Regions from separate parts of the Ensifer sp. EB106-05-01-XG146 genome, predicted to be linked through region 2. Evidence: predicted binding sites of a transcription regulator. Region 2 holds the regulator's gene; each other region holds the start of a gene.
What was found. Region 2 encodes LexA, which represses DNA repair genes until DNA is damaged. Its sites were predicted from a motif close to TGTTCNNNNTGTGTTCNG; they were not measured.
Positions count from the first base shown of each region.

Region 1: the regulator LexA is predicted to act here: its motif matches at 1,683-1,700, upstream of AC3WVQ_RS33090 (DUF763 domain-containing protein).
Region 3: the regulator LexA is predicted to act here: its motif matches at 3,037-3,054, upstream of recA (recombinase RecA).
Region 4: the regulator LexA is predicted to act here: its motif matches at 1,759-1,776, upstream of AC3WVQ_RS00285 (DNA recombination protein RmuC).

Region 1 covers NZ_JBYTDX010000003.1:951,934-957,668, reverse strand. The annotation lists gene AC3WVQ_RS33100 (hypothetical protein) at 1-220, shown strand, start outside; gene AC3WVQ_RS33095 (PQQ-dependent sugar dehydrogenase) at 244-1,578, opposite strand; gene AC3WVQ_RS33090 (DUF763 domain-containing protein) at 1,742-3,034, shown strand; gene AC3WVQ_RS33085 (hypothetical protein) at 3,117-3,614, opposite strand; gene AC3WVQ_RS33080 (hypothetical protein) at 3,774-4,022, opposite strand; gene AC3WVQ_RS33075 (glutathione synthetase) at 4,152-5,198, opposite strand; gene AC3WVQ_RS33070 (NAD(P)/FAD-dependent oxidoreductase) at 5,596-5,735, opposite strand, start outside.
Region 2 covers NZ_JBYTDX010000001.1:1,497,513-1,503,247, forward strand. The annotation lists gene AC3WVQ_RS07405 (cryptochrome/photolyase family protein) at 1-130, opposite strand, end outside; tRNA gene AC3WVQ_RS07410 (tRNA-Asn) at 229-303, opposite strand; gene AC3WVQ_RS07415 (hypothetical protein) at 463-756, shown strand; gene AC3WVQ_RS07420 (thermonuclease family protein) at 979-1,713, shown strand; tRNA gene AC3WVQ_RS07425 (tRNA-Cys) at 1,866-1,939, shown strand; gene AC3WVQ_RS07430 (hypothetical protein) at 2,137-2,478, shown strand; gene lexA (transcriptional repressor LexA) at 2,567-3,289, opposite strand; gene AC3WVQ_RS07440 (hypothetical protein) at 3,525-3,821, opposite strand; gene AC3WVQ_RS07445 (hypothetical protein) at 4,160-4,777, shown strand; gene AC3WVQ_RS07450 (hypothetical protein) at 4,904-5,497, shown strand; tRNA gene AC3WVQ_RS07455 (tRNA-Ala) at 5,651-5,726, opposite strand.
Region 3 covers NZ_JBYTDX010000001.1:1,653,144-1,658,878, reverse strand. The annotation lists gene cckA (cell cycle histidine kinase CckA) at 1-469, shown strand, start outside; gene AC3WVQ_RS08175 (hypothetical protein) at 531-809, opposite strand; gene AC3WVQ_RS08170 (pseudouridine-5'-phosphate glycosidase) at 885-1,814, opposite strand; gene AC3WVQ_RS08165 (carbohydrate kinase family protein) at 1,846-2,793, opposite strand; gene recA (recombinase RecA) at 3,113-4,201, shown strand; gene alaS (alanine--tRNA ligase) at 4,433-5,735, shown strand, end outside.
Region 4 covers NZ_JBYTDX010000001.1:56,971-62,705, reverse strand. The annotation lists gene truA (tRNA pseudouridine(38-40) synthase TruA) at 1-34, opposite strand, end outside; gene fmt (methionyl-tRNA formyltransferase) at 34-969, opposite strand; gene def (peptide deformylase) at 1,133-1,657, opposite strand; gene AC3WVQ_RS00285 (DNA recombination protein RmuC) at 1,809-3,002, shown strand; gene AC3WVQ_RS00280 (ribokinase) at 3,055-3,954, shown strand; gene AC3WVQ_RS00275 (methyl-accepting chemotaxis protein) at 4,313-5,735, shown strand, end outside.

The DNA.
Region 1 (5,735 bases), on a different contig from region 2:
GATGGAGTTTGTCTGGGCCTCCTGGCGGCCCGCAACACTGTCGGAATTGATCTCTGTATGGCCGGCACGCACCGGTCCCCATCATCGAAGCGGCTGGTGGCTTCCAGATCTGGAGGAATTGCGGGTTTCCAGGAAACAGGCCCGAACTCAAGAGCGCCGGCGCGCGGCATCCCGTTCTCATCGGGCGATTGCCGACGCGGGACGACCAAATGCACATTGATCGCTTTTGAAACAGGCAAAAGGTCATTCTCTGCTGACACGCCACACGACATTGCCGACATCGTCGGCAACCAGCAAACTACCCGTCTTATCGATTGCCACGCCGGCCGGGCGCCCCATGGCGCTGCCGCCTTTGCCGACGAACCCGGTGAGGACATCTTTTGGCCGGCCGCTGGGCTTGCCATTCAAAAACGGGACGAAGATGACCTTGTAGCCGCTGGGTACGCTTCGGTTCCAGGAGCCATGCTGTCCAACGAATGCGCCGTTCGAATAGGTGGGGCCGAGCGACGAGCCCCTCGAGAACACCAGTCCCAATGATGCCGTGTGGGCGCCCAGCGCGTAGTCGGGCTTGATGGCCCTTGCGACGAGGTCAGGACGCTGCGGCCTGACGCGGGTGTCGACGTTCTGGCCGAAGTAGCTGTAGGGCCAGCCATAGAAGGCGCCATCGCGCACGGATGTCATGTAGTCCGGGACGAGATCGTCACCGAGTTCGTCGCGTTCGTTGACCGCGACCCACAGCTTTCCATTCTGAGGGTTCCAGGAGAGCCCGTTGGGATTGCGCAGGCCCGAGGCGAAGGGGCGCATGTGGCCGCTTGCCTTGTCGATCTCGAGCACGGCTGCACGGTGCCGTTCGACGGCCATGCCGTTTTCGGCAACATTGCTGTTGGAGCCGACCGTAACGTAGAGCTTGCGGCCGTCCGGGCTTGCGATCACATCCTTGGTCCAATGGTGATTGAGATCGCCGGGCGGTAGATCCGCGATCTTTTGCGGCGGCGCCGTGATCCGGGTCTGTCCGTTCGAATAGGGGAAGGCGACGAGAGCGTCGGTGTTGGCGACATAGAGCTTGCCCCGCGACAGCGTCATGCCGAAAGGCGAGTTGAGACCTTCGGCGAACGTGGTCCGCAGGTCGGCCACCCCGTCGCCATCGGTGTCGCGAAGCAGCGTGATCCTGTTTGCGCTTGGTGTGGTGGCGCCAGCGCGCTTCATGGCCGCGCTCATGAAGACCTTCTTCAGGCTGAAGCCCTCGTCGTGTTTGGCCGGAGCATTGCTTTCGGCCACCAGAACGTCACCGTTGGGAAGGACGCGCAGCCAGCGCGGATGGTCAAAATTCGTCGCAAAGGCGTTGACCTTCAATCCTTTGGCAGCGAGTGGATGTTCTCCGCCCCGCCACCCGGTCGCATCGGCGATGTTGACCGTCGGGATCACGGTTGGGCGTGGTTTTGGCAGAACCGGATCCGAACCGTATCCAACCTTGCCGGTGTTGCTCGCTGTCTGCCTGGCTGAGACGTTGGCGCAACCCGCCAGTAAAGCTGCGGTTAGGAGGATGACGACTGCCGCACACGGGAAACGGTTTTGCATTGGAAGGCCTCCGCAGGGATTGGCCCATCTCATCGTGAGGCGCAACGGCGCCTCGCAACATTCCAACCACAAAACAGCAAGGGTTGCGACTTGTTCCCGGCGGTAGGAACGTTTGAAGAACTTTCCCCTGTCACAATGCCTGTAAGCGGCCTATAAGACACGAATGGTTCAGCGAGCTGGAAGTGCAGATCTCCCTCTTCATGGCGGCAGGGTTCCCCCGTGGCTCGGCGATCGCATGACGAAGCTCGGGACGATCATCGCCGAAGCCATCGTCATCGAATACGGCCGTGACGAGTTTCTGCGCCGTCTGGCCCATCCTTTCTGGTTCCAGTCCTTCGGCTGCGTCATGGGCATGGATTGGCACTCATCAGGCATCACCACCAGCGTCATCGGCGCTCTCAAGCGCGGTCTCGCTCCTCGTTCGCGGGATCTCGGGATAAGCGTCTGCGGCGGTCGCGGACGACATTCGCGGCAGACGCCAGACGAACTGATCGCCATCGGCAACCGCGTCGGCATCGATGGTGCCGGCCTTGCGGCCACCAGCCGGCTTGTTGCAAAGGTCGATAGTGCCGCGGTCCAGGACGGCTTCGACCTCTACCTGCACGGTTTCATCGTCGCTGACGATGGCAAATGGGTGGTGGTACAGCAAGGCATGAACGGCGATAAACGCCAGGCCCGGCGCTATCATTGGTTGTCGGAGGGCGTTTCCAGCTTCGTCGACGCTCCCCATGCGGCGATCGAGGGAAAAGGTCAGGGGGAAATCGTCAATCTCGCAGACAGACGGGCTGCCGCATCACGCCACGGGCAGCTTGAGCTTTTGGCATCGCTTGGGCCTGACCGAATTGTCCGGGAAGTCGTCGCTCTGGATCCAAAGGGTAAACCGAAGGAGGCCGATCAGCCGTTGCTCCCACATCTCGTGATGCCGGCACATCACGACGTACGGGATGAAAACGTCAACATGCGACGGCTGCATGCGACACTTTCTGCGGCTGCCGATCGCGGGCCGGAAGATTTCGAGCAGCTTTTGATGGTTCCGGGCGTCGGTGCCCGTACGGTCAACGCGCTCGCGATGGTGGCTGAAGTCGTTCATGGCGCGCCTTGCCGTTTCGCCGATCCGGCGCGGTTTTCGCTTGCGCACGGTGGCAAGGACCGCCATCCGTTTCCCGTGCCCCTCAAGGTGTACGACCACACGATCGCGGTCATGCGATCGGCCGTGACGAAAGCGCGGCTCGGACTTGGCGAGGAACTGGAGGCGCTGAAGCGCCTTGACGACCAGGCACGGCAGCTCGAAAGATACGCCACCGGCCCGGACCTCAAGGAAATTGTTGCCGGAGAGTTTCGCCACTCGCCCGAATGGGGCGGTCGCAGTGTGTTTGGATGGGAGGAGACTGGCGGATCGGCCGAGCAGAAGTCGCTGGAACCGACGCCGTCGAACGCTCACCGTCAGGCACGCTAGAAAATCGAGTGGCCGGCGCTGGTTCAGCGAGATGAGCTTCAGTCGAGGGGCGGGAGCGAGATATTCCTTGGGGAAGGATGCCTTAGCCGATCTTCTCTCCCACCTCCAATAGATAAGCGTCATAGCCGAACAACAAATCCTGGCTCAGGTCCTTGCCGTCGAACCGCGCTATAAAGTCGTCAAGGTCGGCCTGACGCGAGAAGCCCATCGCCATGGCAGACATGCTTTCGATGTCGCCCTCTTCGTCCTCGTAAGTCGCGCTCATCTCCAGGACACCCAACCGATCGAAGTTCGCTTGCATGTGGAATGAAAGCCAGACCAGGTATTCCAGCGGGTAGCCGGGATTCCTCCCGTATGTCACCACAAAGGGATAAGCTGAACGGAACCGGCTGGCCAGAACTTCGCCATCGGTGGCAAAGACGAGCAGATCGCTATCCTCATCGAGGTTGTGAAGTTCGATTGTCAAATCATGCTTGCGCAACGCAACGTAGCCGCCAAGTTGGTCCCACGGCAAGGAAGTCAAGATGATCTCGCGCCATCGTGTGATGGCGACATCGAGATCGGTGCGGACCAAGAACATGAAGAAACCCTACAGCGTCACGACACAATCAAGAGCTTTCAGCCTTGCATAGTGCACGCTATAGTCAATAGATATTAGCGGCGCCTAAATTCATGGTAACGAGGGAGTTATCGTGATTTGAGAGGCGCCGGCGAACATCAGCTTCGCCGGCTGGCGGATCTATCGCCAGTATCCCCGCCCGGTATCGACCGATGACCGTCCCACGACGTAGCCGATGGTAAAGGCGAGGGCGCCGATCAGCAATCCGAGAGTGGTCGCGGTGTGAGGATGATCTGCTGCGGCAGTCGCGACAGCGCTCGTCTCTCTCTTCACTGCTTCGGTGGCTGTCTGCGCAGCTTTGCGAACGCCAGCGAGAGGTTCTTCGGGTGTGCCGGTAAAGCCGGCTTTTAGATCGTCGTCTTTGGCCATCGCCTTCTTCTCCTATCGCGTATGCAGGAGAAACCGAGGACAGCGCCATCGGTTCCGAATCCTTGGAAAGATCTTTTTTAAAGCACCAATTTGCTAGCGACCTTGTGCCCAGAGTTCTTCGGCAAAGTCCTAGTGGGTCGACAAGATCCGGTTGTTCAACGCTCCTTGATACGTCTTCCTGGTCGCAATTTTGTTCTCCAGCGACTCGAGGATGTCCTCGCAGAAGTCGACGTCGTAGAGTTCACGAATGGTCTGGAGACCACCGGGCGTGAACACGTTTATCTCAAGCAGCTTGTCGCCGACGATGTCGAGGCCGACCAGGAACATGCCATCTTCGACAAGCTTCGGGCGTAAGGTCTCGGCGATCGCCAGCATTTCCTTTGTCACATGCGCCCGTTTTGGCGTCCCACGCGCGTGAATATTGGAGCGCACGTCTCCCTTCGCGGGAACGCGCCTGAACGCAGCGTAGACGTCGCCGCGCTGCAAAGGTCGCCCGTTCATGAGAAACAATCTGGTATCTCCTTCCGACGCCTTAGGAAGGTAACATTGCGCAATGAGATAGCCGACCTCACCCACCGCATCGATGATTTGATTGAGGTTGGATTCGGTGCTGCTTCCGACCCGAAAAACGTTCTTGCCGCCAGATCCCTGTAGCGGTTTGATGATTACGCCGTCTGAATGATCGTCGATAAACGCCCTGATCTCCTCGATGTCCTTGGAAATCAAAGTGGTCGGACGAACGATGGCCGGGAAATCCTGGAAGTAAAGCTTGTCTTGCGCCAAGGCCAGACCACATGGGTCGTTGACGACGATCGTGCCTCTTTCTGCGGCAAGCCGACCAAAATTTGCACCCGCATGCGCGGCCCAGGGGCGAGTATCGGCATCCAGCGACGGATCGTTCCGTAAGAACAGAACATCCACCTCTTCAACATTGACAAGGGCTCTTTGCTGTTCGGGCGCGATCAAAGCGCGTAGCAGAGTTTCGGACTTCTTGGGGCGTGCGTCGCCAAGATGTGCCGCCCGGATCATCAATGCGTCGTCGGGCCCAAGTATGAAGTCACCCGGCGTGATGTAGAGGACCTCATGGCCACGAGCAAGCGCAGCAAGCGCCAAGGATGTTGTCGTATAGGACGGCCTTTCGGTTTCGATCGCGTTGACAAGGAAGGCGATGCGCATGGGGGCTCCTGGCTTAAGACAAGGGTGCAACCGGCCACACCCGGTACAATGGCCCCGAAGGCGACTTTAGGGGCCCGAAGCGTGTGGGGCTCGCGTTAGACCCAACCTGAAGACGACATGAAGGATCCGTTGCATTAACGCTCCTCGCTGCTACTGGTTCCTGTCAGTCTTGATTGTCTCCGCAGATGCGCCCTAACCCGATGGCCAGGGTTCCAGCTAGGTGATGTCTCTAATGTTCGGACCGGAGGGTCTGGCAAGTCTCGGACGAGGATTAAGTGCGGGCTCAGCGTCAATCTCCTGGCTATGTCCGCATGGCACACAGCCGCACTGGGGTGCCTGCACGCGGACACGACCGACAGGCAGAGGGCGCTCAAGCTCCCTCTGCCTCTTAAATGGTTCAGCGCTTGTGATGGACGCTTTGCAGACCGTAAACCGGCGTCTGAATACCCTCCAATCGTGCCTTCAGTTGCAGTGACAGGTACTGCGAATAATGGCGCGATTGGTGCAAGTTACCACCATGGAACCACAGGGCATCCT
Region 2 (5,735 bases):
CGGCGGGTTCGCGAATATAGAGGGGAATGACGGCTGCCTCGCCGGCGGCAGCCGAGAGGGCGCGATTGTCGGCCAGGCGGAGATCCTTGCGGAACCAGACGATGATGGGCGGCGCCGCGGCCTTTGTCATAAAGAACCATCGGGAGGTTGGGGATTGATCACTTGGAGAACATAGGTGCAAAATGAAAAAGAGCCATTCGCATCGCTGCAAATGGCTCTTTTAGAAAGTGGCTCCCCGGGCCGGATTCGAACCGGCGACCTGTCGATTAACAGTCGAATGCTCTACCGCTGAGCTACCAGGGATCATCCGCGCCGCTGTTGTGCTGTGCGCTTCAGAAGTGAGGCTGCTAATACGCATGCTTTTCTGATTTGCCAAGCGCTTTTTTCAAAAAAAATGACAAGTTCCGTTGCGAGGCTGTGGAGAAGTCCCCAATTGTGGGAAAACACGCCGGATAGGGAATGATGAATAAAAACAGGAAGCAGACGCATTTCGGCATTGATCCGCAAACACGACAAGTCGTGCTGGGAAAATGGCGTATCGCGTTGCCCGACTCGCCCCTGCTGCGGATCCTGCTGGGTTCGCTGCTGGTGTTTTGTGGTTTTCTCGGTTTCTTGCCCGTGCTGGGCTTCTGGATGATACCGTTGGGCCTGATCGTGCTTTCCCACGACATTCCCTCGGTTCGCCGCCGCCGTCGTCGTCTGGCCGTCTGGTGGGCGCGCTGGCGCGGGAAGGCCAACTCCTCGAACGGCTCCTGAGGCGGACGCCGATTTAACGATCTTGTTGTCGAGGGCAGGGCGGTCGGCAGTTTTCGGTTCCTCGCGGCCGTCCCGTAGCAATTCCGAATCTCTCAACAAGGGCCGTGGCCGCGCAGGCGAATGACCGGTTCCTCGCGGTCTTCCCCTCTGTTGGGGTGCCCTCGAAAACTTTTCGGCAACCCATCAAACGCATAATGCGGTCTCGAATCAGGATGGGGACCGATGGCCAAAGCCACTACGAAACGTCGACGCCGCAGTTCGGGCCGAAGCACCAGCAAACAGGGCGGCATGGCGCCGTGGTATCTGGCCGCAGCGCTCACCCTTGGCGGCGTCATGGCCCACGACCATCGCGCCGAGTTGCGGCACTGGCCGGTGGTTTCCGATGTCATGGCCTTTGCATCGCGATCGGAAACGAAGCCGAAGCCTCAGCGCGCGGTTCCTGAAGCGCAGGAGCGCGTTGCGCAGCAGGCGGATAGGCACAAACCAAATCCGAAGCCCAACCCGGCGACGAAGGTTGTCCTGGCCGCCCCGGTGCCGTCGGTGAATGTCGGCGTCACGCCGCCAACCCCTCTCGTGCGGCCGAATGAAGAGGTGAAGACGGCATCCATCCGTACCGATCAGTTCTATTTTTGCGGCATTCGCAACGACAACTGCGTGATCGATGGCGCGACCTTCGTCTTCCATGGCGAGACGATCCGCGTCGCCGATGTCGATGCACCGCGAATCCGCCAGGCAAGCTGCGACAAGGAGCGTTCGCGCGGCTTCTACGCCAAGCAGCGCCTGCGCGAATTGCTGAATGCAGGCGACTTCAGGCTGATCTCGGCGGGAGGGCGATCAGATGCCAAGGCCGGCGAGAAACTGCGCCTGGTCACCCGCGGTGACCAATCTCTTGGACGTGTACTCGTTTCCGAGGGGCTCGTGCGGCCGTGGGAAGGGCGCCCGACGCCCTGGTGCTGAGATCAGCTGGGAGACGATCGGCGGACATCGTCGATCGTTCTGTGGAAAGTATCCGTCCTGCAATTCGACGGCGCGTTTTTCAGAAAATGCCTCTTGCGGTTTTTCTGCAATCATTCTAAATCCGCGCCAACGCTTGGTTATCCGAGCTGTGAGGCCTCGTGGCGGAGTGGTGACGCAGAGGACTGCAAATCCTTGTACCCCGGTTCAATTCCGGGCGAGGCCTCCAAAAATCTCACCTCGTTAAATTTGGTTTGGCGTTCTGCCTTAGGGCAGCGCGGTAAAATTCGCGACACGTCCGCGCAAGCCACGTCTCCTATGCCTCCGTCGGATCTTATCGCTTCGGTGAATTCGGTAGAGGGGGAACGATGACTCCGCTGAGATCAACCGCATCGGTAGCGTCCGTCAACATTAAGAACGGAGGCAATGGCATCAATGAAAAAGAGACTGATCCTGACGGCGTTGGCGTGTTTTGCGGCGACCGCTATGGAGGCGCGCGCGGACGACCTGGTTTTCCAGCTGAAGAACAACACCGGCGCGGTACTGACGAATTTCTATACGTCGCCGGTCGGCGTCAATGAATGGGAAGACGATGTTTTCGGTCGGCAGGTCCTGAACCCCGGCGAGAGCATGGAGATCACCATTGCCGACGGGCGGGACGTCTGCAAATACGACATGCGATTCGAATTCGAGGAAGGCTCGGCCCTCGATACGACCGAGGACACGCAGGATCTCTGCGAACTCGGCGAATACACGATCCACGAATAAGCGATCTGGATTTCAGGTCGCCTTAAATGGAAAGAGCCTCGCCACTTTCAGTGGCGAGGCTCTTTTGATTCGGCGTTCTGCCTGGAATTCAATGGTAGCGGCGGATCAGCCCGACGAGCTTGCCCTGGATTTTCACGCGATCCGGTCCGAAAATGCGCGTCTCGTAGGCGGGGTTGGCCGCTTCGAGCGCAATCGACGCGCCCTTGCGACGGAAGCGCTTCAGCGTCGCTTCCTCGTCGTCCACGAGCGCCACGATGATGTCGCCGGGATTGGCCGAGTTGCCGTTGCGGATGATCACCGTGTCGCCATCGAAGATGCCGGCCTCGATCATCGAATCGCCCTTTACTTCGAGGGCGTAATGCTCGCCGCTGCCGATCATGTCGAGCGGAACGGTAATGTCATGGGTGTTGTTCTGGATCGCCGAGATCGGCACGCCGGCAGCGATGCGGCCCATCACCGGGACGGAAACAGACGTGCTTTCGGCGACCGGCGCCGGCTTCGGCGTGGCAGGAGCGGCGGCCGGCGGCTTTCCGAGGCTGCCCTCGATCACGCTCGGCGAGAAGCCTCTGCGCGGCTGTTGCTGGCCGGCGGCGTAGGCTTCCGGAAGCTTGATGACTTCGAGCGCGCGCGCCCGGTTCGGCAACCGGCGAATGAACCCGCGCTCTTCGAGCGCCGTGATCAAACGGTGAATGCCGGACTTCGACGCCAGGTCGAGCGCATCCTTCATTTCATCGAAAGACGGCGGTACGCCCGACTCCTTCATGCGTTCGTGGATGAACAGAAGCAATTCCTGTTGCTTGCGGGTCAGCATGGCACGTCGCTCCAGAGGCGTGAAACAAATCAAGAACAGACACTATCTGTTCCATATGTGTTCCGCAAGTGCCTAAAATTCCGTGAATTCAGGCAATTGGCTGCTTCTGTGGGGGCGATTGGTCACTTTTGCGGGAGCGGGGCGGTTTTCGGCGACGGTTGCGTCCCAAAACAGCGCCGGGCAGGCCGGTCGCGCGCGTGATTCGAACGAATCGCGGCTCTCTTCGCGGAGAGACTTAAGTCGCTTGCGAGGCCGAGCAGGCGTCTTCGAACTCCTTCACCGTTTCGGCGCTGTTGTCTTCCGGAAGCACTGCGTCGGCCGCATCGGTCGCAACGGGCGTATCGCCGTCATAAACGAAGGACTGGATGTAGAACGCGAGCGCGCCCTTCCAAACATTGCGTCCATCGATCTGATGGCACGGCACGGCCCGTTCGAAATCGGTCTGGAGTTCATCCACCGTCGCGGCACTGAGCTTGACGTCAGGCATATTGGGCGATGCGACTATCGAAGCGAGAAGCAGGGCGGCAAGCACGGTGATCGTCCACTTGATGAAGGGGTGGGACTACGGGTTGGTAAACGATGTGAACCGCGCTTTCGTTCCGAAGTCCAGCAAGCATGGCGATCACTCTGCCATGTTCAACAGCTCTTTGCCCGCAGGCTGTGGCTGATTTGCGCCAGCCGCTCCATCTCAACCTCGTCTCGGCCGTTCTTCATGGACCGGCGCGGAGAATGCATCGGAGCTGCCAGCTTTCGCATCGGGCCTGGGGCGCGCAAAAATCCCTGCGGGGAAGGGCCTTCACCGTCTCGACAGGCCTCTAAAAAAAGATAACTTTGCGTGGAAAGTGGGGTGGTTGCATGCATAGATTGTCGTTGGTGGTGCTCGGCCTGTTGCTCACGGCTGGAGCGGCGTCTGCCGAAGAAGGGCGTTCGAATATCTGGAAACGGATCAACGCCTGGACGGTGGGATCCGATCCTTCCCTGGGAGGCTCGTGTTACGCGGCGACGAGCTATGACGCCGGCGCTATCCTTCGTATCGGCTTTTATCCGCGGGGATCGACGAACCTGGCGTTTCTTTCGATCGGCAATGCCGAATGGAAATCCATCGAGCCGCAGCGGGAATACGATGTTGCCTTGCAGCTCGACCGTGGTCGTCAGTGGCCGGCCGTTGCGTTCGGTGTTGATCTGACCGGCGCCAAGGCCCTTGTCGTCAACTTTTCCAACACCGACTTCTTTACCGAGTTCGTTCGCAAGAACACCTTGGCGCTGGCCTTCGAGGGGCGCGTCGTCGCGAGCCTCAGCCTGCGTGATTCGATGAAGGCGGTAAGCGAGATGTTCAAGTGCCAGGAGGCGGTGAGCGCCTTGATCCCGAATGGCGATCAGGGAGCGGCGAACGATCCCTTTGCGGGCGCCGGTGGCAATGCGCCGAACAACGATCCCTTTGCCGGCGGCGGCCAGACCAAGTCATCGAAAGATCCTTTCGCCATGTGATGGGCAGTCCGCTTGCCGCGGAGAGGTGAATATTCCTAAAATATTGCCTGGGATCGGCTAGGCACCCTCGACAGCGATGCGGGGACCTATCAAAATGCGGGCAAACGGGGGTTTTGCATGCGTAGATTGCTGGTCGGATTGGTAAGCTGTCTGATCGCCGCGGGATCGGCCGCGGCTGAGGAGTCCGAAATCATCAAGTGGAAGGATGTCGACGGCTGGACCGTTGCTTCCGACACCTCGATGGAGGGCTCCTGCTTCATCTCGTCGGTATTCGACGGCGGGGTCACCTTGCGCCTTGGGTTCTATCCCAAGGGCTCCGAGTCGCCGCTCTATATGAGCTTCGCCAGCGACGACTGGAGGTCGCTCGAGGTCGGCAAAGAGTACGACCTGACCTTCCACTTCGACAAGACCGATCCCTGGAGCGCTTCGGCGACCGCTGCCGGTGATGCGAGCGGAAAGTTTCTGTTCGTGAACGTCACCGACGCCGAGTTCCTGACGGGCTTCGTGCGCAAGCGGGCCTTGGCCATCGCGTTTGAAGATCGCGTCATCGCGAATCTCAGCCTGCGCGGCACCGGCCCGGCGGCCGACGAGCTGATGAAATGCCAGCGGGCGGTCGACGAGATTATCGCCGACGAGGGCCGCAAGTCCAAGGAGAAGAAAGCCGACCCGTTCAGTGCACCGAGCGAGAAGCGATCGGCGCGGGATCCGTTCAGCCTCTGAAAACAGGTGGCCACGGGATCGGGCAGCGTTTCGCGAAGGCCGGACGGTGGCTTAGCATGGTGGTGTCCCCAGAGAGACTCGAACTGGCGATCTGCTGATGACAAATCAGCCGCTGTTCCGATACCTCGGCAACCGGGCACCTACTGATCGTTTTGGTGGAGCCGAAGGGAGTCGAACCCTCGACCTCCGCAGTGCGATTGCGGCGCTCTCCCAACTGAGCTACGGCCCCGTAGCATTC
Region 3 (5,735 bases), 160 kb from region 2:
GGAGCCCGCGCAGGCAGGCACCGGAACCGTTGCTGCGCCGGTGGTGCAGACGATAGCGGCTCCCGTGGTCAAGACCGAGGAGCCGACCGATCTCACCGGAGATTCGGCAGTCGTGCTGCTCGTCGAGGACGAGGAGGCTGTTCGCCGCGGCGGCAAGCGCATGCTGGAAACGCGCGGCTACACCGTCTACGAAGCGGGCTCCGGCGTCGAGGCGCTCGACATCATGGACGAGCTCAACGGCGCCGTCGATATCGTCGTATCCGACGTGGTGATGCCGGAAATGGACGGACCGACGCTCCTGACCGAACTGCGCAAGAAGTACCCGGACCTGAAGTTCATCTTCGTCTCGGGCTATGCCGAAGACGCCTTTGCCCGCAACCTGCCGGCGGATGCCAAGTTCGGCTTCCTGCCGAAACCGTTCTCGCTGAAGCAGCTGGCGGTATCCGTGCGCGAAATGCTCGATTCCTAGAGCCGTTGAACGCCAGGGGATATCGACCGGGGTCGGCGCTGGGTACGTTAGGCTTCCGCCCCTAGTCGTTCTGCTGCCTTGACCAAGGCCCATTGGCCGAGCCGCGCGTTGCCGACCAGCCGGGAGGAAGATCGGCGATCTCGTCAAGGTCGGTGTGGCGCTCGACGACCTCCGCCATCGCGACCACGAGCACTTTCGGCATGTCGATCGGTGCGCCATCTGTAAACGCCCATGAATGATCGTCTTCATGATGTGTTGCGACGAGAACCGGGTGCCCCGCGAGCACCGAGCGGCAGGTAACGCAGGCAACATCAGGTGCTTGATCAAACTTCCAACGCATCGTCAGCCTTCGCCAATGTAAAAAGCCCGGCGCTTGCGGGCCGGGCTTCTCTATTTCTCGCCGTTTCTTACCGGATTACTTCACGTTCAACGCGACGGCGATCTCGCCGGCAAGCCGGGCATTGTTCTCGACCAGCGCGATGTTGGTCTCGAGGCTGCGGCCCTCGGTCATTTCAAAGAGGTTGCTGAGCAGATAGGGCGTGACCGCCTTGCCGGTGATCTCGTCGTTCTCGGCATTGTCGAGCGCGCGGGCGATATAGATTTCCATCTCTTCGCGCGGGATCTCGGCAGCTTCCGGAACCGGATTGGCAACCAGCATGCCGCCTTCGACGCCGAGCAGCTCGCGCATGGTCTGGAAGTTGGCGATCGCGGCCGGGCTGTTCAGCATCAGCGGGCTCTTGAGGCCGCTGTCGCGTGACCAGAAGGCCGGGAAGATTTCGCTGTCATAGGTGACGACCGGAACGCCGCGGGTCTCGAGCACTTCGAGCGTCTTCGGAATGTCGAGGATCGCCTTCGCGCCGGCGCAGACGACGATGACACCGGTGCGGGCGAGTTCATCGAGGTCGGCGGAGATGTCAAAGGAGAGCTCGGCGCCACGGTGCACGCCGCCGATGCCGCCGGTCGCAAAGACGCGGATGCCGGCGCGGGCAGCAGCGATCATCGTCGCGGCGACGGTGGTCGCGCCGGTGCGGCGCTCGGCGATCGCGAAGGCGAGATCGGCGCGCGAGACCTTCATCGCGCCCTGGGTCTTGGCCAGTTCTTCGAGTTTGGCATCGTCAAGGCCGATATGCAGTACGCCATGAATGACGGCGATGGTCGCCGGCACGGCACCCTGTTCGCGGATGATCGCTTCAACGCTGCGGGCCATGTTCAGGTTGCCCGGGTAGGGCATGCCATGGGTGATGATGGTCGATTCCAGCGCCACGATCGGCGCGCCACGCGCCTTGGCGGCTGCGACCTCGTCGGAATATTCCATCGGCAGGAAGGGGGAAGCGGGTTTGGTCATGGTCTTTCCTTGGGAGTTCTGCTGGCAAATGTCATGACAGCATTTGGGGCGTGGGCACAAGGGCCAGCGCCTGTTCGAGATTGGCCGCGGACATCTCTTCGGATGCGGCCAAGGGAGAACGCAACGTCAAACCGGCGGCTGCGATGCCGTGCCGCAGGCAATCGGCGATATCGCGGCCGGCAAGGCGGGCGGAAAGGAAGCCGGAGGCGAGCGCGTCGCCGGCGCCGGTGACGTCGGCAAGGGCGGGCAGGGCCGGCGGCACGACGACACAGGCGCTATCGCCCTCGAAGGCAACGACCGCACGGCCGCCCCGGGTCACGACGCCTCCGTTGATGCCGAGACCGCGCAACAGGGCCGGCCATTCTTCCGCCTCGGCCGCCTCCTTGCCGGTCAGCGCCCGCGCCTCGGATTCGTTCATGAACAGGAACGAGAGATGCGAGAGGCACGGCCGGTAGCGGATGACCTTGGCCGGCGAAACAGCGATGCCGGCGACGAGGCGGCCGTTGCCGGCAGCCGACTGGGCAAGTGCGGCGATCGTTTCTTCCGGCAGGTTGGCGTCGGTCAGCACCAGCTTGCTCGCGGCGATGACCTCGCGGAGCGCCCGCCGCTGCAACTGCCGTGGCGAGAACAGCCGGTAGAGTTCCATGTCGGCGAGCGCAATCACCAGATTGCCGTCGTTTTCGAGGATCGCCGTATAGCTCGGCGTCTGGCGGTCAAGAAAGGTGAGGGGACTGTCGATGACGCCAGCGGCGGCCGCGGCTGCGGTCACCATCTCGCCGGCCGCATCACCGCCGCGGGTGCTGATCATGCGCACGCTGTGGCCAAGCCGCGCCAGGTTGCGCGCGGCATTGAAACCACCGCCGCCCGCTTCTTCGAACCAGCTTCCCGGATTGCTCGACCCGGGCGCTGTCGTTCCCGATATACGGCCGCGCCTGTCGATATGCGCGCCACCGAAAACGGCGATGTCAGCTTGCGTCATGAATGTTCCTCTGCTTGGCCGATCGGCCGAATATCTGTTGGCATCCTGCAATGCCGCGTCGCGAAGCGCCACGCGCCCGACCTGCTCAAAGTCTCATGCGCAGGCGAATCGGCCGAGCCTTGCCGGGCAGGTTCGAAGGGCTTGCGCCAACATTCGAAAACTCTGGTTTCGTTCCGTGAACAAGAATCGAACGTATCGTTGAAAGCTATTGTTTTTCAATGTGTTGTCGCGCTCTTGCAAATACGGAACAAAACATGTACAAAAACTCCTGCGGCGGCTTCATTGCCTCGGTAGCTTCAATAACCTAAAGGTGGACCAAATGGCACAAAACTCTTTGCGGCTCGTAGAGGACAAATCGGTGGATAAAAGCAAGGCGCTTGAAGCGGCACTTTCCCAGATCGAACGTTCGTTCGGTAAGGGATCGATCATGAAGCTCGGTGGGAAGGACAGCATCATTGAGATCGAGACGGTTTCGACCGGCTCTCTCAGCCTCGACATCGCGCTCGGCATTGGCGGCCTGCCGAAGGGCCGCATCGTTGAAATTTACGGCCCGGAAAGCTCGGGTAAGACGACGCTGGCGCTGCAGACCGTCGCCGAAGCACAGAAGAAGGGCGGCATCTGCGCCTTCGTCGATGCTGAACACGCGCTTGACCCGGTTTATGCCCGCAAGCTCGGCGTCGATCTCGAAAACCTCTTGATCTCGCAGCCCGACACCGGCGAACAGGCGCTTGAGATCACCGACACGCTGGTGCGCTCCGGCGCGATCGACGTTCTCGTCGTTGACTCGGTTGCAGCGCTCGTGCCGCGCGCCGAAATCGAGGGCGAAATGGGCGACAGCCTGCCGGGCATGCAGGCCCGCCTGATGAGCCAGGCGCTGCGCAAGCTGACGGCGTCGATCTCCAAGTCGAACTGCATGGTCATCTTCATCAACCAGATCCGCATGAAGATCGGCGTCATGTTCGGTTCGCCGGAAACCACCACCGGCGGCAACGCGCTGAAGTTCTACGCCTCGGTTCGCCTCGACATCCGCCGCATCGGCTCGGTCAAGGAGCGCGAAGAGGTCGTCGGCAACCAGACCCGCGTCAAGGTCGTCAAGAACAAGATGGCCCCTCCCTTCAAGCAGGTCGAATTCGACATCATGTATGGCGAGGGCGTATCGAAGACCGGCGAACTGGTCGACCTCGGCGTCAAGGCCGGCATCGTCGAAAAGTCTGGCGCCTGGTTCTCCTACAACAGCCAGCGTCTCGGCCAGGGCCGCGAGAACGCCAAGACGTTCCTGCGCGACAATCCGGATCTCGCGCGCGAAATCGAGACGGCGCTGCGCCAGAACGCCGGCCTGATCGCTGATCGGTTCCTCGAGAATGGCGGTCCGGAAGCGGACGACGGTGACGAGCCGCCGGAAGCATAAGCCGCTCGGTCCACTGAGGTTACCAGAAAACCGGTCGTCCCGTGGGCGGCCGGTTTTTTGCTGGCGTCTGGACAGTCGGATATGTGAGCGATAAAAGCCTTTGGTTCCGGCGACCCAGCGCGTTGGAGGGTGCGGTCACCACGGGTGGCCGCAGGGTTTAGGGACAATGGCTTAGTGGCGCGGCGTGGGCCGGACCCGGGCCGGAATCGGTGCTTAAGAATAGGACGCAAGATGAGCGGCGTGAATGAAATCCGGTCGACCTTTCTCGACTATTTCCGCAGGAACGGTCACGAGGTCGTGTCGTCGAGCCCGTTGGTGCCGCGCAATGACCCGACATTGATGTTCACCAATGCCGGCATGGTGCAGTTCAAGAACGTCTTCACCGGCCTGGAGCAGCGTCCCTATTCGACGGCCGTTACGGCACAGAAGTGCGTTCGCGCCGGCGGCAAGCACAACGACCTCGACAATGTCGGCTACACCGCGCGTCACCACACCTTCTTCGAAATGCTCGGCAACTTCTCCTTCGGCGATTACTTCAAGGAGAACGCGATCGAGCTCGCCTGGAACCTGATCACCAAGGAGTATGGCCTCGACGCCAAGCGCCTGCTGGTCACGGTCTACCACACCGACGACGAGGCCTTCGATCTCTGGAAGAAGATCGCCGGTTTCTCCGACGACCGCATCATCCGCATCCCGACCAGTGACAACTTCTGGGCCATGGGCGATACCGGCCCCTGCGGCCCGTGCTCGGAAATCTTCTACGACCACGGCGACCATATCTGGGGCGGACCTCCGGGCTCGGCCGACGAAGACGGTGACCGCTTCATCGAGATCTGGAACCTCGTCTTCATGCAGTACGAGCAGATCACCAAGGAAGAGCGGGTCAACCTGCCGCGTCCGTCGATCGATACCGGCATGGGCCTCGAGCGTCTCGCAGCCGTTCTCCAGGGCGAACACGACAACTACGACATCGACCTCTTCCGCGCGCTGATCGCGGCTTCGGAAGAAGCGACCGGCGTCAAGGCTGAGGGCGACCGTCGCGCCAGCCATCGCGTCATTGCCGACCACCTGCGTTCGTCCGCCTTCCTGATCGCCGACGGCGTGCTGCCGTCGAACGAAGGCCGCGGCTACGTGCTTCGCCGCATCATGCGTCGTGCGATGCGTCACGCGCAGCTGCTGGGCGCCCAGGATCCGTTGATGTGGAAGCTCTTGCCGGCACTCGTCGGCCAGATGGGCCGCGCCTATCCGGAACTGGTGCGCGCCGAAGCGCTGATCTCCGAGACGCTGAAGCTTGAGGAAACCCGTTTCCGCAAGACGCTGGAGCGCGGTCTCAATCTGCTGTCCGACGCATCTGCCGATCTGTCTGAAGGCGACCAGTTCAACGGTGAAACCGCCTTCAAGCTCTACGACACCTACGGCTTCCCGCTCGACCTGACCCAGGACGCGCTGCGCGCCAAGGGCATCACCGTCGACACCGACGCCTTCTCGGTTGCCATGGAGCGCCAGAAGGCCGAAGCCCGCGCCAACTGGGCCG
Region 4 (5,735 bases), 1.4 Mb from region 2:
CGTCATATTCGACGGTCAGCTTGAACCGCGGCATCAGCCGACCCTCGTGCCGGGCGCAACCGGCGTTCCGCGCAGGAAATCGGCCACACCCAACGCCTTGCCGCCGGCGCGCTGCAGGCGGGTGAGCCGAACGGCGCCCTCGGCGCAGGCAATCGCCAGGTTGTCGTCGAGCACCATGCCGGCCTCGGCCTCGCCGGAAGCAGGCTCCGAGTTCAGAACCTTGATGCGTTCCGGCTTGCCAGCGATCTCAAGTTCGAACCAGGCGCCCGGGAATGGCGACAGGCCACGGATATGGTCGTGCACCTCGCGGGCGGGACGGGTGAAATCGATGCGGGTTTCCGTTTTGCTGATCTTCTGGGCGTAGACGACGCCGTCCTCGGCCTGGACCGTCAGCGGCAGATCGCCGGCCTCGAGCTTCGCCATCGCTTCCCGCATCAGACTGGCGCCGACCTGCATCAGGCGATCGTGCAATTCACCCCCGGTCATCGTCTCGCCGATCTGAACCGTCTTGGTGAGGGCGACCGGGCCGGTATCGAGCCCCTTTTCCATCTTCATCACCATCATGCCGGTCTCGTGGTCGCCGGCCATGATCGCGCGCTGGATGGGCGCTGCACCGCGCCAGCGCGGCAGCAGCGAGGCGTGGCCGTTGTAGCAGCCGAGCTTGGTGCCGGTGAGGATGGCCTCAGGCAGAAGCAGGCCATAGGCGACGACGACGGCGACGTCGGCGTCGAAATCACGGAAGGTCTGGCGGTCCGCCTCGTCCTTGAAGTTGACTGGCGTCAGCACCGGAATGCCCAGAAGCTCGGCCGCCTGGTGCACCGGCGATTTCTGCAGATCGAGCCCGCGGCGGCCACCCGGCCGCGGTGGCTGGGTGTAGACGGCGACGATCTGATGACCGGCCTCGGCAAGTGCCGCCAGTGTCGGCACCGAAAATTCCGGTGTGCCCATGAAGATGATGCGAAGCGACAAGGCGGTAACTCCGTCCTTTCAGATCACTTCATGCGGGGAAACGGCGAAATGATCTCATTCTCTAAAAACAGGACAATTCCAGGAAAGCCGTTTCACGCTCTTCCTGGAATGTTCAATGGGTTCCCGCCTTCAAAATTTCGCGTGATCTTCCGCGATTGAAGGCTCAGATCGCCTTTGCGCCGCGCGTCTTGGCAGCCTTGGTGAACTTGCGGATCACCATGTCGCGCTTGAGCTTGGAGATGTGGTCGATGAACAACACGCCGTTCAGGTGGTCGATCTCGTGCTGCAGGCAGGTGGCGAGCAGGCCTTCGGCCTCGATCGTCTGTTCCTTGCCGTCGCGGTCGAGGTGCTTGACGGTGATGACGGCGGGGCGCTCGACCTCGGCGTAGTAGTCCGGGATCGACAGGCAGCCTTCCTCGTAAACCGAATAGGTGTCGGACGAAGCGACGATCTCGGGGTTGATGAAGACAAGCGGCGTCTTCTCGTCGCCCTCTTTCGAAACGTCGAGCACCAGCATGCGCCTGGCGACACCGATCTGGATCGCGGCAAGGCCGATGCCGGGGGCATCGTACATGGTTTCGAGCATGTCATCGGCCAGACGGCGGACGTCCGCGTCGACGGTTTCGATCGGCGTTGAAACCTGGCGAAGCACAGGATCGGGAAGGATGATAAGCGGCTTGATGGTCATGATGCTCCCATAGCCGATCTTTCCATCGACGCGCAAGGAAATTGCCTTGCCACCTGCGGCACCCGCTCGTCCCTCGTCGGGCGTTAACCGCCGCGCACACATGTTCTCGTTTTGATCTACACTTCGCGAGAGAATCTGTTAGGTTTGGCGCATGGAACCCGCGCCCCTTCCCTTCGCCCAGCCGTTGTTTTTCATCGGCACCCTGCCGATTACCCTGGGCCATCTGGCGATTGCCGCCGGCCTTGTGCTGGCTGTTGCCGGCCTGATGGCGCTCTCGCGCCGGCGCAATCCCCGCGACGACGAGCGGCAGGAACAGATGGCAATGCTGCTGGCAGCACAGACGGAGATGCAAGGGCGGGTCGCGGCCATGGCCGAGGTGTTCGGCGCCCGGCAGGCGGAGCTCAACCAGACACTCAGCCAGCGCATCGACGGCATGACCCATCGCATCGGCGCCTCGATCAGCGAGCAGACCAAGGCGACACACGAGAACCTACGCCGGCTGCAGGAGCGCCTCGCGGTCATCGACACGGCCCAGAACAACATCCAGTCGCTCGCCAAAGACATGGCCGGACTTCAGGCGATTCTATCGAACAAGCAGACGCGCGGCGCCTTCGGCCAGTCGCGCATGGAAGCGATTATCGCCGACGGGCTGCCGATGGGTGCCTTCGAATTCCAGGCGACGCTGTCGAACGGGGCGCGGCCCGACTGCACCATCCGCATGCCGAACGGCCAGCCGCCGCTGGTCATCGACGCCAAATTTCCGCTCGAAGCCTGGAACGCGATGCGGGATGCTCCGACCCCGGAGCGGCGCCTGCAGATCGCCCAACTCTTTCGCCGCGACATGGAAACGCACGTGCGCGACATCGCCGGCAAGTATCTGATCCCGGGCGAGACGCAGGACACCGCCTTCCTCTTCGTACCCTCGGAATCGATCTTTGCGGAGATCCACGAGCATTTCGAAGCGATCGTGCAGAAGGCGCATCGCCAGCGGATCGTCATCGTCTCGCCCTCCCTGCTGCTGTTGTCGATCCAGGTGATCCAGGCAATCCTCAAGGATGCGCGCATGCGCGAGCAGGCGCACCTGATCCAGGGCGAAGTCGCGCGGCTGATGGAGGATCTCGGCCGTCTCGACGAGCGCGTGCGCAAGCTGCAGGGCCATTTCGCCATGAGCCAGAAGGATGTCGAGGACATCCTCGTTTCCTCCAGCAAGCTCACCCGCCGCGGGGCCAAGATCGAGGCCCTAGAGCTGCAAGCGGAAGGCGGCACACGGGACGCGGACGAACCACGTGCCGCGGTCGACAATCGGGTCGGGCAATTGCGCCTGCGGGTGGTTGACGAGGACTGAGGCTGTCGGGCACTCTCCGGCCCAATTCGCAAAGCCGACAGGATAGTTTCACATGATTACTGTTTTTGGGTCCATCAACATGGATCTGATCGCCACCACCGCACGCCTTCCGAAGCCCGGCGAAACCGTCGCCGGCACCAGCTTCTCAACCGCCGCCGGCGGCAAGGGCGCAAACCAGGCGCTGGCCGCACGGCGTGCCGGCGCGACGGTGCAGATGGCAGGCGCAGTAGGAAAGGACAGCTTTGCTGACGGCGCGCTCGAGCTGTTGAAGGGTGCGGGCACCGACCTGTCGTTGACCAAGACGGTCAGCGAGCCGACCGGCACCGCCCATATCCTCGTCGGCGGCGACGGCGAAAATGTCATCGTCGTCGTCGCCAGCGCCAATGCGACGGTCGATGAAGCCGATGCGGTGAAGGCCGTCGACGGCATGAAGCCCAGCGATACCTTGATGCTGCAGCTCGAAATTCCGGCCGCCTCGGTCGAGAAGGCGCTCACCGCCGCCAAACAGAAGGGCGTGCGTTCGGTCATCAACATCGCGCCGCTGACACCGGAGGCAGCCCGCCTCGGCCGCCTCGCCGATATCGTCATTGCCAACGAAACCGAATTCGAACTGCTGGCCGGCAAGAGCGGTATCGGGAGTACTGAGCGCGAAGAAGCGATGAAGGCGCTGCACGCGGAGACCGGCCAGACGGTCATCGTCACGCTTGGCGCCGAAGGCGTGGTGGCCGTACATGAAGGCGAGATCCAGCGCGCCAAGGGCCTGAAGATCGAGCCGGTCGATACCGTCGGCGCCGGCGACACCTTCTGCGGATATCTCGCAGCCAGCCTCGATGCCGGCATCGCCTTCCCCGACGCTCTGCGCCGCGCAGCAGTCGCCGGCTCTCTCGCCTGCCTGAAGAGCGGCGCCCAGCCCTCGATCCCGCTTGCTGCGGACGTGGCCTCGCGTCTCTAAATCCTGCGCGAAAAAGCACGCACTTGAGACGGGCGAAGTCGCCCGTCTCATTTTTCCCAGGCCCTGGCCCGCATAGATTTCACCCTCCCGACGGCCGCTTGCGCAATCCGGACAGCCGATGTCGCGGACATAAAACTTTGCGTGCAATTTTATGCAAGCGATGCGTAAAACAGCGTCCGTGTTGGCCCTATCTTAAGAATCTCCAGTCTATTCAGGACCGTGAGAAAACCGGCCGAAGCGCCTGGTCGTCTCCAACATGCCGGTCGGCATCTGACGCTCCATGATGGAGTTCACCCCCATTGCGAAATGCGTCCACCGCAGGTGAAAACCTGCGAACCTCCCAGCACGTGAGGATTTCATGTTCAAGTTCCAAGCCAAATCGCTGGCGACCAAACTGATCGCGGTGACAGGCGGCACGATCGCACTTGTCCTGCTTGCCTCGAATTTCGTTCTCATATCCCAGACCCAGGACCGCGTCGAAACGCTGGTCCTCGAACAGGCTGGCGGCGAAGCCCGCGCGATAGCCTCCGACATTGCCGGCGACATCGGCGAGCTTGCAAGTGCTGCCCGCTCGATGGCGGGCATCCTCGGCCGCGCACACGCCGAAAAGTCGCTGGAGCGCACCGGGGTGATCAACATCCTCAGGGCAAACCTCGAGCAGAACCCGTTCGCCTTCGGCAGCTGGTTCGCGGAAGAACCCAAGGCTTTCGATGGTCGCCAGGAAGACCTCGTCAACAACAAGGAACTGGGCGGTAACGACAAGGGCATCTTCACGCCCTATTGGTCGAAGAGCCGCACCAACGAAATCCAGTACTCCACTTTCGGCGCTGACTATGCGGCCGAGTGGTACAAACTCGCTGCAAAAAGCGGCAAGGGTGCAATCACCCAGCCCTACACCGCGCAGGACACCGACGTTCCGACCGCGATGAGTTCGATCGCCTACCCGGTCATGTCCGGCGGCAAGCTTCTCGGCGTCACCGGCGTCGACATTTCGCTCGCCTCGCTCGGCGATGGCCTCTCGAAGCTGAAGCCCTTCGACACCGGCCGCGTCTACCTGCTGTCGCAGACCGGCAAATGGCTGGTCGCGCCGATCCCGGACCTTCTGCTCAAGGAGTATGACGGCGAAGGCAACGAGGTCGTCAAGAACGCGCTCGCCTCCGGCAAGCCGGGCATCATCTCCAACCTCTCCTATGACGGCAACGAGCCCTTCGACCGTCTCGTCTATCCGTTCACTCTCTCGGGCGTGAACACCAGCTGGGTCGTGCTCGTCGACGTGCCGCGTACCGCGATCAATGCGCCGGTCAAGGATCAGACCTACATGATGATCGTCGGCGGCCTCGTCGTGCTCGGCGCTGTGTTGCTCGGTCTCTATCTCGCGGTTCGTGGTTTCGTGCAGAAGCCGCTGGCAAGCCTCGTCAAGGACGTGAACGACCTCAGCCACGGTGACTACACCAAGGCGATCGCCGGCCAGGATCGTTCCGACGAAACCGGTGAAGTCGCCAAGGCGCTCGAAGGCTTCCGCCATCAGCTTGCCGACACCAAGCGCCTCGAAGGCGAAGCCCGCCATGAGCGCGAACAGGCCGAGCGCGAACGCGGCCGCTCGGAAACCGAGCGTGCAGAATCGAGCGCGCTTCAGCGCGACATCGTCGCCCGCCTCGGCAAGGGTCTCTCGCATCTGTCGTCCGGCGATCTCGCATTCCGCATCACCGACGATTTCCCGGGCGAATACGCGCAGCTCAAGCGTGACTTCAACGCGGCGATGGAAAGCCTCGAAGAGACGA